Regions from separate parts of the Paenarthrobacter sp. NPDC057355 genome, predicted to be linked through region 4. Evidence: riboswitches for the same ligand, from Rfam matches in the RefSeq annotation. Region 4 holds a riboswitch; each other region holds the start of a gene.

Region 1 (3,200 bases), on a different contig from region 4:
GCGTGGCCGGAGGTGTGGTGATCGTGTCCGACGGTACGTCGCTGGGAGCCGGCGCGGGCTGGGCCGGAGCCGTTCCGGGCGCAGGCGTCGAGGTCATGGGCGGTGCAGCAGCCGGGGCTGCCGCCGAAGGTACCCAGACCGGAGCGGCCAAGGAAACCTGGGGTGAAGGGACCGACGACGGCGAGACCGCCGCAGGTGCCTCCGGAACCGTTGCCGGCTGGCCGGCTTCGGACGAGGCTGAACCCGATGACGACGGTGAGGAAGCCGTGGTGTATGACGTCCGTGGTGCCGGTGCGGCGGAGCCCGATTGGCGGTCTGCGTTGCTGCCGCCAGCCTCCTGGGTAGGGGATTCCTGCCCGAAGAACGGCAGGTGCAGTGCCTGGCCAACGGACCCCGCCGTCAGTGCCAGACCCAGCGCACCGGCGACAACCGCCATGCGCGTGCTCATGTGCTTCACCGACGCAGCTTTCCGCAGAACCGCCTGCGGTTCGCGGCCGAACGCCGACGCAGCGCCCAGGCTTGCAGCGGTACGAGGAGCTGGGGTCTTGGCTGATGCCGCGGCAGTCACCACGGGAATGGCCGCTGTTGCTGGTTCGGCCGGTTCGGGAGCGTCCTGGGCGTTCTTAGTGGCCGGAGCGTCCTGCTGCGGGAGGGCGGACTGCACAGTATCCGCGGACACTCTATCCGCGGACCGGGGCCTGTCTGACGGACTTGAAGTGTCATCGGGCCGGGCAACGTCTTCCTGCCGGACGATCGGGATGGCGGACGTCGGCGGACCCGGCGTGGTGGACTCAGGAGCTGCGGCCCGGGCGGCTTCGACCACGGGAATTGCCGCGGTCGCCGGTTCCTGGAGCTCGGATTTCCTTGCCGGGGGTTCGGCTGGCTCAATGACGGCACGGGCTGCCAGTTCCCGCTCAGCGGCCCTGGCGGCAGCGCGCGTGACAAGTACTGGTGCGGCTGGTGCCTCGGCTGTGGGAACCGCCGTGGTGGCGGGTTCCGGCGTCGTGCTTTCTGTTCCGGTGGCCTGTCCGCTGGGTTGGGCCCGACGGCGTCCGGTTGGCTTGGTGCGCTCGCGGTCCAATTGCGCGCGGCGCGCGTTATCCATGGTTGGGGACATGGTTGTGCCTCTCAACGCCTGCGAGGTTAGCTGTCGGGTTCGGACGAGGCCGTCCGGCCGCGCGTTGCGGCTTCACCCCAAGGGCTCGTGGAGAAACAAGCCCGGGAAACTGTGGGTCCCCCGTCTCTGCCGCGGGTCTGGCGGATCCTGGATTGCGGCAGAGCCCGGCGTCAATCCAGAAGCGGCCCAGCGGAGATTCGGGTCGCCCTACGACCGTACAGGAGCCGGAAAGTAAAGTCACATTAATGTAACGGGCGGAACGTCCGCGCGCTTCGAGAGGGTTCTACCGCTTAGGCTTCGGGGCTGGCGCCGGGGCGGGGAACGCCTAGCACTGCCGGCAACACGACCAAGATGTCCATCCGCCAACACTAGCCTTGGGCACGTACTGGCCGGTAGACATGAGCTATGGACCTACCAGTGATGCCGCCCGTCTCGCCCATGCTCGCCAAGTCCGTCCCGAACATCCCCGACGTTGGCCATTACGAGCCCAAATGGGATGGGTTCCGGACCATCGTTTTCAAGGACGGCGACGAGATCATCCTGGGCAGCCGCAACGAAAAGCCCATGACGCGCTACTTCCCGGAGCTCGTTGAAGCGCTGAAGAAGAACCTTCCGGACAAGTGCGTGGTGGACGGCGAGATCATCCTGATCCAGGGCAACAGGCTTGAGTTCGAGGTGCTGCAGCAGAGGATCCACCCCGCGGACAGCCGGGTTCGGATGCTCGCCGAGAAGACGCCGGCGTCCCTTGTGGCGTTCGATCTCCTTGCCCTTGGCGACGAGGACCTGACCGGCCGGCCCTTCGCCGAGCGGCGGGCGGCCTTGGAGAAAGCCCTCGCCGACGCCAAGCCGCCCGTGTACGTGACGCCCGCCGTGACGGACCTTGAGCGGGCCAAGGAATGGTTCGTGCAGCTTGAAGGAGCAGGACTCGACGGCGTGCTGTCCAAACCGCTCGACGGCATCTACCAGCCGAACAAGCGGGTGATGTTCAAGACCAAGCATGAGCGGACAGCCGACTGCGTGGTGGCAGGATTCCGCTGGCATAAGACCGCGAAAGTTGTGGGGTCGATGCTGCTGGGGCTCTACGACGACTCAGGCCGGCTTCATCACGTCGGCGTCGTGGCGTCATTCCCCATGGCAAAGCGGGAGGCGTTGGTGGCTGAGCTTGAGCCCTATCAGGTGGAGTTTGCCGACCATCCCTGGGGTGAGTGGGCCAACCAGGAAGCCGGCGGATCCAGGATGCCCGGCGCCCAGAGCCGGTGGAGTGCAGGTAAGGACTTCTCCTTTGTTCCGCTCCGCCCTGAGTTGGTGATCGAGGTGGCATACGACTACATGGAGGGCGACCGGTTCCGCCACACGACGCAATTCCGTCGGTGGCGGCCGGACCGGACCCCGGAAAGCTGCACTTACTCGCAGCTGGAGGAGCCTGTGGAATACGACCTGGGGGAGATACTGAGCCTCCCGTAGGTGCCGGTACTACTCCTCGTGCCCTTGGTCGCTGCTCATGCTGCCTTCCGCGGGCGGGGTTTCGCCCGGGGGTACGCCTCCACCGGGCTCGAGACCCGTGATGTTTCCGTCCAAGGGATCCGGGTTGGCTGAGGCCGCGGGATCGTCGTCCTCGTCCTGGCGCATGTCGGGGTCCTCGTGGATGCTGTCCGCGTCCGCGGTGGTGTCGATGGGTCCGGTTGCGCCGCTCACGCCGAAGGTCCGGGGATCGTCTTCCGGGTCATAGCTGGTCATGGTGAACCCTTTCGTCAGTAAGGTGAACCAGTTTGTAAGTAAACTTACTAATCCGCTTGCCCCGCCAGCCTAGCGTGATCCGGCTGCACCCAACAAGAGGCGGCCGGGACAGTCCTCAGCGGTGCTGCGTTGTGGCGTTGACGAAGCTGCGGATGGCGTCCGCCACTGCCTTGGGCCGCATGTGCTGGGCTACGTGTCCCACCCCGGGAATCTCTACCAACCGCCCCTGCGCCACGGCCCGCGAAAGCCGGAGCGACCACTCGGGTCCGGCAACCTGGTCGCGGCTTCCGCGGAGAATCAGGACCGGAGCCTGTATCCGGGAGAGCCGTTCCTCCGTTGGGTACTT
Region 2 (3,200 bases), on a different contig from region 4:
CTCTGACCCGAATCCGACAGCTAACTTCGCAGGCTTTTGAGAGAGGAACAGAGTTTGACATCGCAGAACGTCAGGGGCCGCCGTCGTGCGTCCGGCCCCGCTACTGAGCTGCGGCCAGCCCGCGTCGTATCGGAGATCCGGCCCCGCGACACCGACCGCCAGGTGCGCCGCCGTAAGAGCCCGTTGCGCCAGGTTGCCGACTTCGCCGCAGCCAGTGGCGTCGGGCAGAAGGCCGGAGTCGCGCTTGCCGCCACCGGACTTGCCCTGACTGTCGGCCTGCCGGCTACCAGCCCCGTATTGGCTACTTCGGAATCAGGCCAGACCGAGTCGGCTCTCGCAGTTGGCGGCCCCGTGGGCAGCCAACCTGAGGTTTCCGCGGCAGCATCAGCCAAAATCGACTTCAGCCGTGCGGCCGTTGCCACCGCGGCGGACCCCGACGGAAAGCTGAAGCAACTGCTCAGCGCCCAGTCTGTCGGCAGCATCCAGCGCGCCTCTTCCGCGGGCACCCTTGGCAGCCCCCTTGACTCCCTGGCCACGGCTTCGCCCTTCGGTTACCGGGTCAGCCCCCTGACCGGCGGAGCCGGCGACTTCCACCGCGGCCAGGACTTCGTGGCCCAGTGCGGTACGGCCGTGCATGCGGCGGCTGCGGGCAAAGTGACCTTTGCGGGATGGCACGAGTATGGCGGAGGCAATCGCGTCGTAGTGGACCACGGCAACGGCCTGGAGACCACGTACAACCATCTGTCTTCGTTCAGCGTGCAGGTGGGCCAGACGGTCAACCGTGGCGACACCGTAGCCCTCAGCGGCACAACGGGCGCTTCCACCGGCTGCCACCTCCACTTCGAGGTCCAGGTCAACGGCGAAGTCGTCGACCCCATGGGCTGGCTCTAAGCCACCTGATGGTCCTCTCTCGCATTGATGACACGTCTCGTGACCTGAATGTGACATTCGCTTTCAATTGTTATAACCTTCAGAGCGCATCGGCTTTTTAGGGGGCCGGTGCACTTGAGTGGATTGCCTAGCTCTGCCACCACTCGAGGTCCGTTCGCAAAAATCGTCTGGCAGGGGCGGGGGAACCACTTTTGGTCTTCGATTGAAGGCCTTGGGGTTAAGTCGCAAAGCTTCCCAGGAAGCAACGCGGCCGGATGACTCCCATCCGAATCCGACAGCTCACCTCGCAGGCATTGGGAGAGGCTACCTACGTGTCATCACGCACTACCCCTGCGCGCCACCGCGCTGAAACGGTTCGTTCGAACCCGTTGAACACCCTTTCGAAGGCTGTTTCATCCAACGCCGGTACCATGGGCCGCCAGGCCGCCGTTCTGGCAGCAGCCTCAGGCCTCGTCCTCACCGTCGGACTGCCGGCCAACGCCGCTGACACCGATGTCACCACATCGGAAGTTTCCAGCGCCCAGCAGCTGGCTGCCACCGCGGTGGTCACGGCAGAGCCCACAGCCACCGTTTCCTTCGAGAGCCCGGTCGTGGCAACCAAGGAAGCTCCCAAGGTCGTCCAGCGGGCAGCCCAGGTGACCGAGCGCACCGCCGATGACGCCACGGCCGTCACCGCCAAGTCCTTCGAAACCAAGGATTCTGCTGCAAGCGCGGCTGCATCAGGGCTTGCCGCCATCGCCTACACCGGAATCGGCTCCCCCTACGTGTGGGGCGGTACCACCCCCGCCGGCTGGGACTGCTCCGGCTTCACCCAGTGGGTCTACGCGCAGGCCGGCATCAGCATCCCCCGCGTGAACGCCTGGACGGCCATGAAGGCCACCAGCACCCCCCAGCCTGGTGACCTTGTCATGCAGAACGGCGGAGCCCACGTGGGCATCTACGTCGGCAACGGCATGATGATCAGCGCTTTGAACCCCGGCCAGGGCACCCTGCTGCATTCCGTGGCCTCCACGGGCACGTCCTCGTTCTTTACCCTCCGCTAAAACCCGATTCGGGGTTGGCTGGCGTACCCCTGCCGGTCGGCCCGCTACCCGCAGGTACCCCAACTGCCTGCGGATACGAAAGAGAAAAACAATGACCAGTGCAAACAAAGTTGCACGGCACCGCGCTGAGGCCCCCAAGACCAGCTCGCTTGCCGTGATCGCCAAGGCCGTAAGCGTCAACGCCGGTGGCGTCGGCCGTCAGGCAGCAGTCATCGCCGCAGCTTCAGGTTTGGTCCTGACCAGCGGTATCGCTGCCAACGCTGCTGAATCGAGCGTGGACCGCGAGTCCACGGCGACCACCGCCCTCGATGTCCAGTCGGTTGCCCAGGCTACGATCGCCGCGGACTCCACGGTCGCCATCTCTTATGAGCGCCCTGTTGTCACCACGGTGGAAGCTCCGGCTCCCGTGGTGGAGGAAGCTCCCGCGAAGGTTGAGGCCAAGGCGCCCAAGACCGCCACGGCTCCGGCTACCAACGCCACAGTTGCAGTCAACGCCGCAACCCCGGCACCTGCCGCTCCGGCAGCCTCCAGCGGGCTTGGCGCAGCCATTGCCGCTGCCGCCTACGCCCAGCTCGGCGTCACGCAGGATTGCACCATGCTGGTCACCAACTCGCTCGCTGCTGTTGGCATCCACTTCCACGACTGGCCCGCCGGCTACCTCTCCCTGGGCCGTACCGTCAGCGCAGCGGAAGCGCAACCCGGCGACCTCGCCTACTACGCCAACGGCGGTCTGGCCGGACAGGCACACATCGCTGTTTACGTTGGCAACGGCATGGCAGTCCACGGTGGATGGAACGGATCCACCACGGCACTGTTCAGCGTCAACGTCGGCTCCGGACCGGTATTCATCCGCGTCAACGGCTAGCCACAGACTCCCAGGAACACCCCGCAGGCAATTGCCGGCGGGGTGTTCTGCTTTAACCGCGCATGAATTTTTGCAGACACTGTGAGCGGATCGACAAATAAATTCGTTGATACGGCATATAAGTGCTTACCCTTGTGTTGTCGATCCACAGCCCGTACATGCAGAGGGCAGCCGGCCCTCGTGCCCCTGACGGGTGCGGCCGTGAAGAGGTACGTGCATGCGCACACTCGTTCTGAATGCTGGATATGAACCGCTGGCGGTTATTACCTTCCGCCGGGCGCTGGTCCTTGTGCTCACTGGGAAAGCTAGCGTTGTGGCCGAAGGCGACGAGCCTGTCGTCGGGCCACAGGAGATTCTCGGACGCCCCTCCGTGATCCTCCTGAACCGCTACATCCGTCCCA
Region 3 (3,200 bases), on a different contig from region 4:
ACGCGATCCCACGCGATGCCGGAAGGCACACACGTCAAGGAGGAACCAAGCAGTGTCACACGCGCCTGATTCCGGCACGGAACGCACTACCACCGTGGTCATAGGTGCCGGCCTGTCCGGCTTGGCAGTTGCCAGCGAACTTAGCCGCTACGGCGTGGGCTCAATCGTGGTGGATGGCTTTGGCGCCTTGTCGGCCTCCGGTCCCGCCGTCCACACAGGTATGTTGCAACGCTGCGAGGTAGCCGATCCCGCCTCCATCCAGGAACGCAACGAGATCCTCCGCCACCTGCGCAATTACGCGGCCAGCCACCATCTGGATGTCCGCAACACCACGCGGGCAGTACGCCTCGATTTCCTGGGCGCCGACGCATCCCAACACATTGGCTACGGGCTCGCCGCGAGCATGACCCGGAACGGGCTCCGCGCCTCAGGCCCCCTTGAATCAGCACCTCGCCAATGGGCCGTCCACACGGCCAACGGAATCCTCCTGGCAGACCATGTTGTGGTGACGCGCTGCGCCCAAAGCCAACTGCGGCGGATGCTGGCCGAGCTCGGAATTGCCGTGGGACAGAACCTCGTGGCCGCCATGCGGGCTGTGGGGATGCACCTGGTGGGCGTGGGGGAACTCATCACACCCAGCCCCAAAGAGGTACTCCGGCAGGCCAAGGCAGTCGGCCAGGCGATCTCTTCAAAGGTTGAACTGCCCGGCAGCCCTGGAATTGCCATCGCTTAGCGGACCACAGAGGCTGCAACCAAATCTTTTAAGCCCAAAGGCCGGTGTCCTCGAAGAATCAATCTTCGGAAGACACCGGCCTTTGCGTTGAAACGTGAGGCTTATGCGCCAGCGCGTACGTAAGTGAGGGGACCCGTTGCGGTCAACCAGCTGATCGGGTGGATGCCCGTCTGGTTACCGTTGATGCCACCGCTGATGGCCTGGCCGTTGCCGATGTAGATGGCAACGTGACCGGACTGGACGATCATGTCGCCCGGCTGGGGGTCGCTGACAACCTTGCCGTAGTTCATGAACTGCATGGGTGCCAGGTCGCCAACAGGGATACCGGCGGAACCGAGGGCCCGCTCAACCATGGCGGTGCAGTCCTGCATGATGCCGATCTGGGCGTAAGCCGAGGCAACCATGGCAGCGTTGACGCCACCGGCAGCAGGAGCCGCAGCTACCGGGGCGGCAGCGGGAGCAACAGCGGCCGGAGCAGCAACTGCAGCCTGCGCGGCGACAGGAGCCGCGGCAGCAGCGACCGTAGCGGTCTTGGCTGCGGGTGCCTCGACGACAGGAGCCGGCTTTTCGATGACCGGAGCTGCAACAGAGGCAACTGCGGGACGCTCGAAGTTGATGGTCGCCGTCGAAAGGGCGGTAACAACCTTGGTGGGAGCCTCGGATGCGGTCTCGGCGACCGTTGCGGGGCTGGAGTCGCGCTGGACCGGAGCCTCGGCTGCGTGGGCAGCAACGGAGCCGGTCAGAACGAGTCCGGAAGCTGCTGCGATAACGGCTGCTTGGCGGCCGGCACCGGAAGCGTTGCTGGCAACTGCCTTGGAGATGGAGATGAACGGATTAGGACGTACGCTGTCCGCCTTACGACGGCCGCGAAGAATGCGTGAAGACATGAAAGAGCCTCTCCCGATGCCTGCGAGGTTAGCTGTCGGATTCGGATGGGAGTCACCCGGCCACTATCTCCCGCTGAGCGGAAGCTTCGTGACTTCACCCCAAGGCGCGCTCGTAAGCGGCCCAAAATGGGTTCCCCGTCTCTGCCGTAGGTTTGTCTGCGAACGGATTCCGGACTGCGGCAGAGCTAGGCAATCAGGCCGGAAGTGCCTGCTACGTGGAACAGGCACAGGTACCACCGTACGCGATGATCGCCGCGAAGTCACATTTAAGTAACGGGAACTGTTGCTTTGGCGTGTCGCAGTAACCGAACCGAGATATTCGCAGCTATGTAGAAAACCCCGTCATTCCGCGGATGCGGGACCATCAGTGTCGTCGGAGGCAGCGAGTTTCTTCCGCGCTGTCACAGCGAGGAAGATCACGAGCCCAACTGCCACTGCTGCGATCAACACGATGCTCCACGGGAAGGGCTGGGACGCGTCCGCCGCAGGCGCGCTGCTGCCGGTTCCGGGAGGTGCCGAACCCACTGACGGGACCGTGGCCGATGTCGCCGATCCGGAAGGTGAGGCCGCTGCGGAGCCACTGGCCGCCGTCGTACTTCCTGCGGTCGCCGTGAACTTGAAAGTGCCCTCGATGGGGTGCGAATCAGAGCTGACGACGCGCCAAACAACGGTGTACTCCCCCGCCGGGGCGCCCGCGCGAAGCTTCTGCACCGCCTGGCTGTCGATGATTTCCACGGGCCCGTCAGCCCAGTTTTCGCCGCCGGCGGTTACGGTGACGCCCGAACCGATGGCCAAGGGCCGGTTGTTGAACGTGATGGAGACCGACGCCGGAACTTCAGCCACTGTGGCACCGTTCGCCGGCGCCGTGGATTCCGCGACGTCGTGCGCGGACGCCGGTGCCGCGGAAAACAGCAGGGCAGAGGCGAAGGCAAGGGCGGCAACAACGGCGGCCAGAAGCGGGCGGATGGTACGCATGGGGCGGTTTCTCCTAGTGTTGGCTTCCTTACAGACTAGGGGAATGGTCCGAAGCCCCCACATTCCACGGCATAGGATTTGATAGCACACTCCCCCCAAACCCGGAGACCTTCATGCTTAAACAAGGTTCTGCAGTGGACCGCTACTTCAAGATTTCCGAACGTGGATCCACGTACTCAAGGGAAATCCGCGGCGGTTTCGCGACATTCTTCGCCATGAGCTACATCGTGGTGCTGAACCCGCTGATCCTCTCGGGCGCTGATTCCAGTGGCGCGTCCCTGGGCTTCACCGCGGTGGCGGCCACCACTGCTTTCGTTGCCGGCATCCTGACCATCCTGATGGGCGCGTGGGCCAAGCACCCCTTCGCTGTGGCCACCGGGCTGGGTGTGAACGCTTTCGTAGCCGTCACCGTTGCCTCCCATCCCCAGCTGACCTGGCCGGACATGATGGGCCTGGTGGTCCTCTCCGGCGTCACCATGCTGATCCTGGTCCTCACGGGCTTCCGCACCGCCGTGTTCAAGGCCGTGCCGGAAGCCCTCAAGACGGCAATCGTGGTGGGCATCGGCCTGTTCATCGCCCTGATCGGCCTGGTCAACGCAGGCTTC
Region 4 (3,200 bases):
GTTGCAAGAAGCCACCAGCGCAATTGGCTGAGTCCCTCCACCTGGCATTTGCGCACTCGACTGGTCCTGGTGGCCATGGCTTTGCTGGTGGCCATTTGCGGCGCAGTCGGGGTGGTCAGCTACGCATCGATGGACATGGTCTTCAACAGGCAGCTCGACAGGCAATTGCAGCAGGCCTCCACCAGGGCGAATGACTTCGGCAGGCCGCCGTCGAACTTTCCCAATACCGGAAGGCCGGACCCGCTGGAGGCACGAGGCCAGGCCGCCGGGACGCTCAACGCAAGGATCGACGGGTCCACCGTGCGGAGCTCAGGCCTGATTGATGCCCAGGGCAAGCGGGTGGCCCTCTCCGACGCCGACGAGCAGGTCCTGTTGGCGCTGCCCAAGGACAGCCCGCCAGTTGATCGTTCGCTGTCCAATGGCGACTACCGGCTTATTGCGGTCGAGACGCCGTATGGCGACGTAATCGTCACCGGGCTGCCATTGGCAGACAAACAGACCGCAGAGGCTTCGCTGGTCTGGACCATGGTGCTGGTGTCACTGGGCGGCCTGGTAGTGATCGGCCTGGTGGGAACGGTGATCATCCGTCGCACCATGCGGCCCCTGGAGCAGCTTTCCGATGTCGCCACCAAGGTTTCGCGGCTGCCTCTCGACGCCGGTGAAGTGGCACTTGCGGTGCGCGTACCGCCGTCGGCCTCCCATCCCGGGACCGAAGTGGGCAGCGTAGGTCATGCCCTGAACCAGATGCTGAACAACGTCTCCAGCGCCCTGGAGGCCCGTCAGGAGAGCGAGACCAAAGTGCGGCAGTTCGTGGCCGACGCCTCGCACGAACTGCGGACGCCGCTGACGGCCATCCGTGGCTACACCGAGTTGCTGCGGATGACCGAGACCTTCACGGACGATGGCAGGAAGTCCCTGGCCCGGGTGCAGAGCCAGTCCGAACGCATGACTACGCTGGTGGAGGACCTGCTGTTGCTGGCAAGGTTGGACGAGGGCCAACCGGTGAAGGTCACGGACGTGGATCTGACCCAGTTGGTGATCGAGACCGTGAGTGACGAGAAAGTCATGGCCCCGGACCACATCTGGCAGCTGACATTGCCGGACGAACCGATCACGGTGCGCGGAGATGCCACCCAGCTGCATCAAGTATTGGCCAATCTGCTCTCCAACGCCCGGAAGCACACGGAGCCCGGAACCACGGTGGTCACCGGGGTCATGCTCTCCTCCGACGGCAGTGCAGTGGTCACTGTGACGGACAACGGGCCGGGAATTCCTGCAGATTTCCAGCGCCGGGTTTTCTCCCGGTTCGCCCGTGCCGATGCCGCAAGGTCGGGGTCGGAAGGGACATCCGGCTTGGGTCTGTCGATCGTTGAATCCATCGTCACAGCCCATGGCGGAACCGTGGAAGTGACGTCCAAACCGGGGCGGACGGAATTCACTGTTCGGCTGCCTGTCGTCGCCAGCAACTGAAGGTGACGGTCCCGGCAAGGCGACGCACCGGCGTCGTGATCTCTGTTACCTAAATGTGACATCTGCGGAATCCTCCTGTACCGTCGAAAGGGTGGGTCGCTCAAAAGGGCCCGCATCCGGGATGCGCCGAGCTCTGCCACTTCCCGGAGTCCGTTCTTACTCCGAGGCAGAGACGGGGGACCCAGAGTCTCCGGGCCCAGGCATTTGCCGGCCCTTGGGGTGAAGCCGCAGCGTAACGCGCGGCCGGATGACCTCATCCGAACCCGACAGCTAACTCCGCAGGCGCTGAGAGGTAATCACACATGTCTGAACTTAACGATCAGACGCGCCCTTCCGCGCGTCACCGCGACCAGAACGACCCCCAGTTGACCAAGTCGCAGACCGTCCTCAAAAAGGCCGCCCGTGAGGGCAAGTCCGGCAACCGTATGTCCGTTGTAGCTGGCGTTATCGCTGCCGCACTTGGCGTCGCATCGCTCGGAACGGCCGCCAACGCCGCCCTCAACCTTCCCGAGGCCAGCCGCGTGGCTGAGGCCCGGACAGCTGCCGAGGCCAGCAACAACAAGGCCGCTGAAGAAGCCGCGGCCAAGAAAGCTGCGGACGAAAAGGCCGCCGCTGCGAAGGTGGCCGCTGACAAGGCAGCTGCCGAAAAGGCCGCGGCCGACAAAGCTGCAGCGGACAAGGCTGCCGCAGACCAGGCAGCCGCTGCACAGGCGGCAGCCGAGAAGGCCGCCGCAGACCAAGCAGCCGCTGCAGAAAAGGCCGCCGCTGACGCAGCCGCAAAGCAGGCAGCCGACGCCGCTGCTGCCGCCGCCGCAGAAGCCGCAGCCGCCGCAGCAGCGCCCAAGGCTGTTGACGACCCCGCTGCTGCCAAGGCCTACGCCGCCAGCATTCTGGGCAACTATGGCTGGAGCGCTGCCGAAATGACCGCGTTGAACACGCTGTGGGAGAAGGAATCCAACTGGAGGACCACCGCAACCAACGCCTCCAGCGGTGCGTACGGTATTGTCCAGTCGCTTCCGGCCGGCAAGATGGCCTCGGCCGGCGCTGACTGGCAGACCAACTACCAGACCCAGATCAAGTGGGGCCTGAACTACATCAAGGAACGCTACGGTTCCCCGTCAGCTGCCCTGGCCTTCCACCTGGCCAACAACTGGTACTAAGCCAAGAGCTTTGCTGAAAAGCCGCTCCCGTTCCGGGGGCGGCTTTTCGCATCAGAAGGGGGAGGGCGCACAGACGACGAGCCCGGCCGATGCTGCTAAGAATTTTTCGACGGCGCGCCCAACACGGCAGATTCCAGCGTTTCTTCAGGACGGCGAAACTCGGGTAGGAACTTTTGATGCCCCCGGGTAAGTAAACTATGGCGACTATTGTGCTGCTTTCCAGACGGCACTCTGCGACATTTGCTGCCACTGTTGTACTTGCGCCATACCCAGGTGCCAAGCGGCGGCGAGGGCCTCCGCAACAGAAACGGCAGTTTGCGCTCTGGACGACCACTGCGCCCTCTCAAAGCCAGCAAGCAGATTCCCATTGACTTTTATCGATAGTCTGAAGCGCATGGATATCGTGGAAGCCCGGAAGTTTGCTGATCTATGGGTCGCAGCCTGGAATGCGCACGATCTAGACGCTGTGCTCGAACACTTCACCGAAGATGCTCTATTCACGTCGCCAGTCGCTGCAGCAATCCTCCCCGAAACTAAAGGTGTTCTCCGGGGCAAGGCCGCGATCCGCGC

The links. Region 4 has a riboswitch for cyclic di-AMP ahead of ACFUOZ_RS09790 (hypothetical protein). Riboswitches for the same ligand answer to the same signal wherever they lie in the genome.
Region 1: it holds a riboswitch for cyclic di-AMP, as region 4 does, so the genes downstream of both, ACFUOZ_RS17055 (hypothetical protein) here and ACFUOZ_RS09790 (hypothetical protein) in region 4, are expected to answer to the same signal.
Region 2: it holds a riboswitch for cyclic di-AMP, as region 4 does, so the genes downstream of both, ACFUOZ_RS07020 (C40 family peptidase) here and ACFUOZ_RS09790 (hypothetical protein) in region 4, are expected to answer to the same signal.
Region 3: it holds a riboswitch for cyclic di-AMP, as region 4 does, so the genes downstream of both, ACFUOZ_RS13175 (NlpC/P60 family protein) here and ACFUOZ_RS09790 (hypothetical protein) in region 4, are expected to answer to the same signal.

What each region holds. Positions count from the first base shown of each region.
Region 1 is NZ_JBHVAL010000017.1:80,644-83,843, forward strand. It holds gene ACFUOZ_RS17055 (hypothetical protein) at 1-1,117, opposite strand, end outside; cyclic di-AMP (ydaO/yuaA leader) riboswitch at 1,121-1,270, opposite strand; gene ACFUOZ_RS17060 (ATP-dependent DNA ligase) at 1,523-2,581, shown strand; gene ACFUOZ_RS17065 (DUF6480 family protein) at 2,591-2,854, opposite strand; gene ACFUOZ_RS17070 (alpha/beta fold hydrolase) at 2,970-3,200, opposite strand, start outside.
Region 2 is NZ_JBHVAL010000004.1:73,721-76,920, forward strand. It holds cyclic di-AMP (ydaO/yuaA leader) riboswitch at 1-50, shown strand, start outside; gene ACFUOZ_RS07015 (M23 family metallopeptidase) at 55-891, shown strand; cyclic di-AMP (ydaO/yuaA leader) riboswitch at 1,016-1,198, shown strand; gene ACFUOZ_RS07020 (C40 family peptidase) at 1,203-1,934, shown strand; gene ACFUOZ_RS07025 (NlpC/P60 family protein) at 2,026-2,799, shown strand; gene ACFUOZ_RS07030 (HNH endonuclease) at 3,017-3,200, shown strand, end outside.
Region 3 is NZ_JBHVAL010000010.1:134,512-137,711, forward strand. It holds gene ACFUOZ_RS13170 (FAD-binding protein) at 53-733, shown strand; gene ACFUOZ_RS13175 (NlpC/P60 family protein) at 835-1,620, opposite strand; cyclic di-AMP (ydaO/yuaA leader) riboswitch at 1,624-1,812, opposite strand; gene ACFUOZ_RS13180 (copper resistance protein CopC) at 1,963-2,595, opposite strand; gene ACFUOZ_RS13185 (NCS2 family permease) at 2,709-3,200, shown strand, end outside.
Region 4 is NZ_JBHVAL010000006.1:178,074-181,273, reverse strand. It holds gene ACFUOZ_RS09795 (ATP-binding protein) at 1-1,470, shown strand, start outside; cyclic di-AMP (ydaO/yuaA leader) riboswitch at 1,585-1,769, shown strand; gene ACFUOZ_RS09790 (hypothetical protein) at 1,773-2,630, shown strand; gene ACFUOZ_RS09785 (nuclear transport factor 2 family protein) at 3,025-3,200, shown strand, end outside.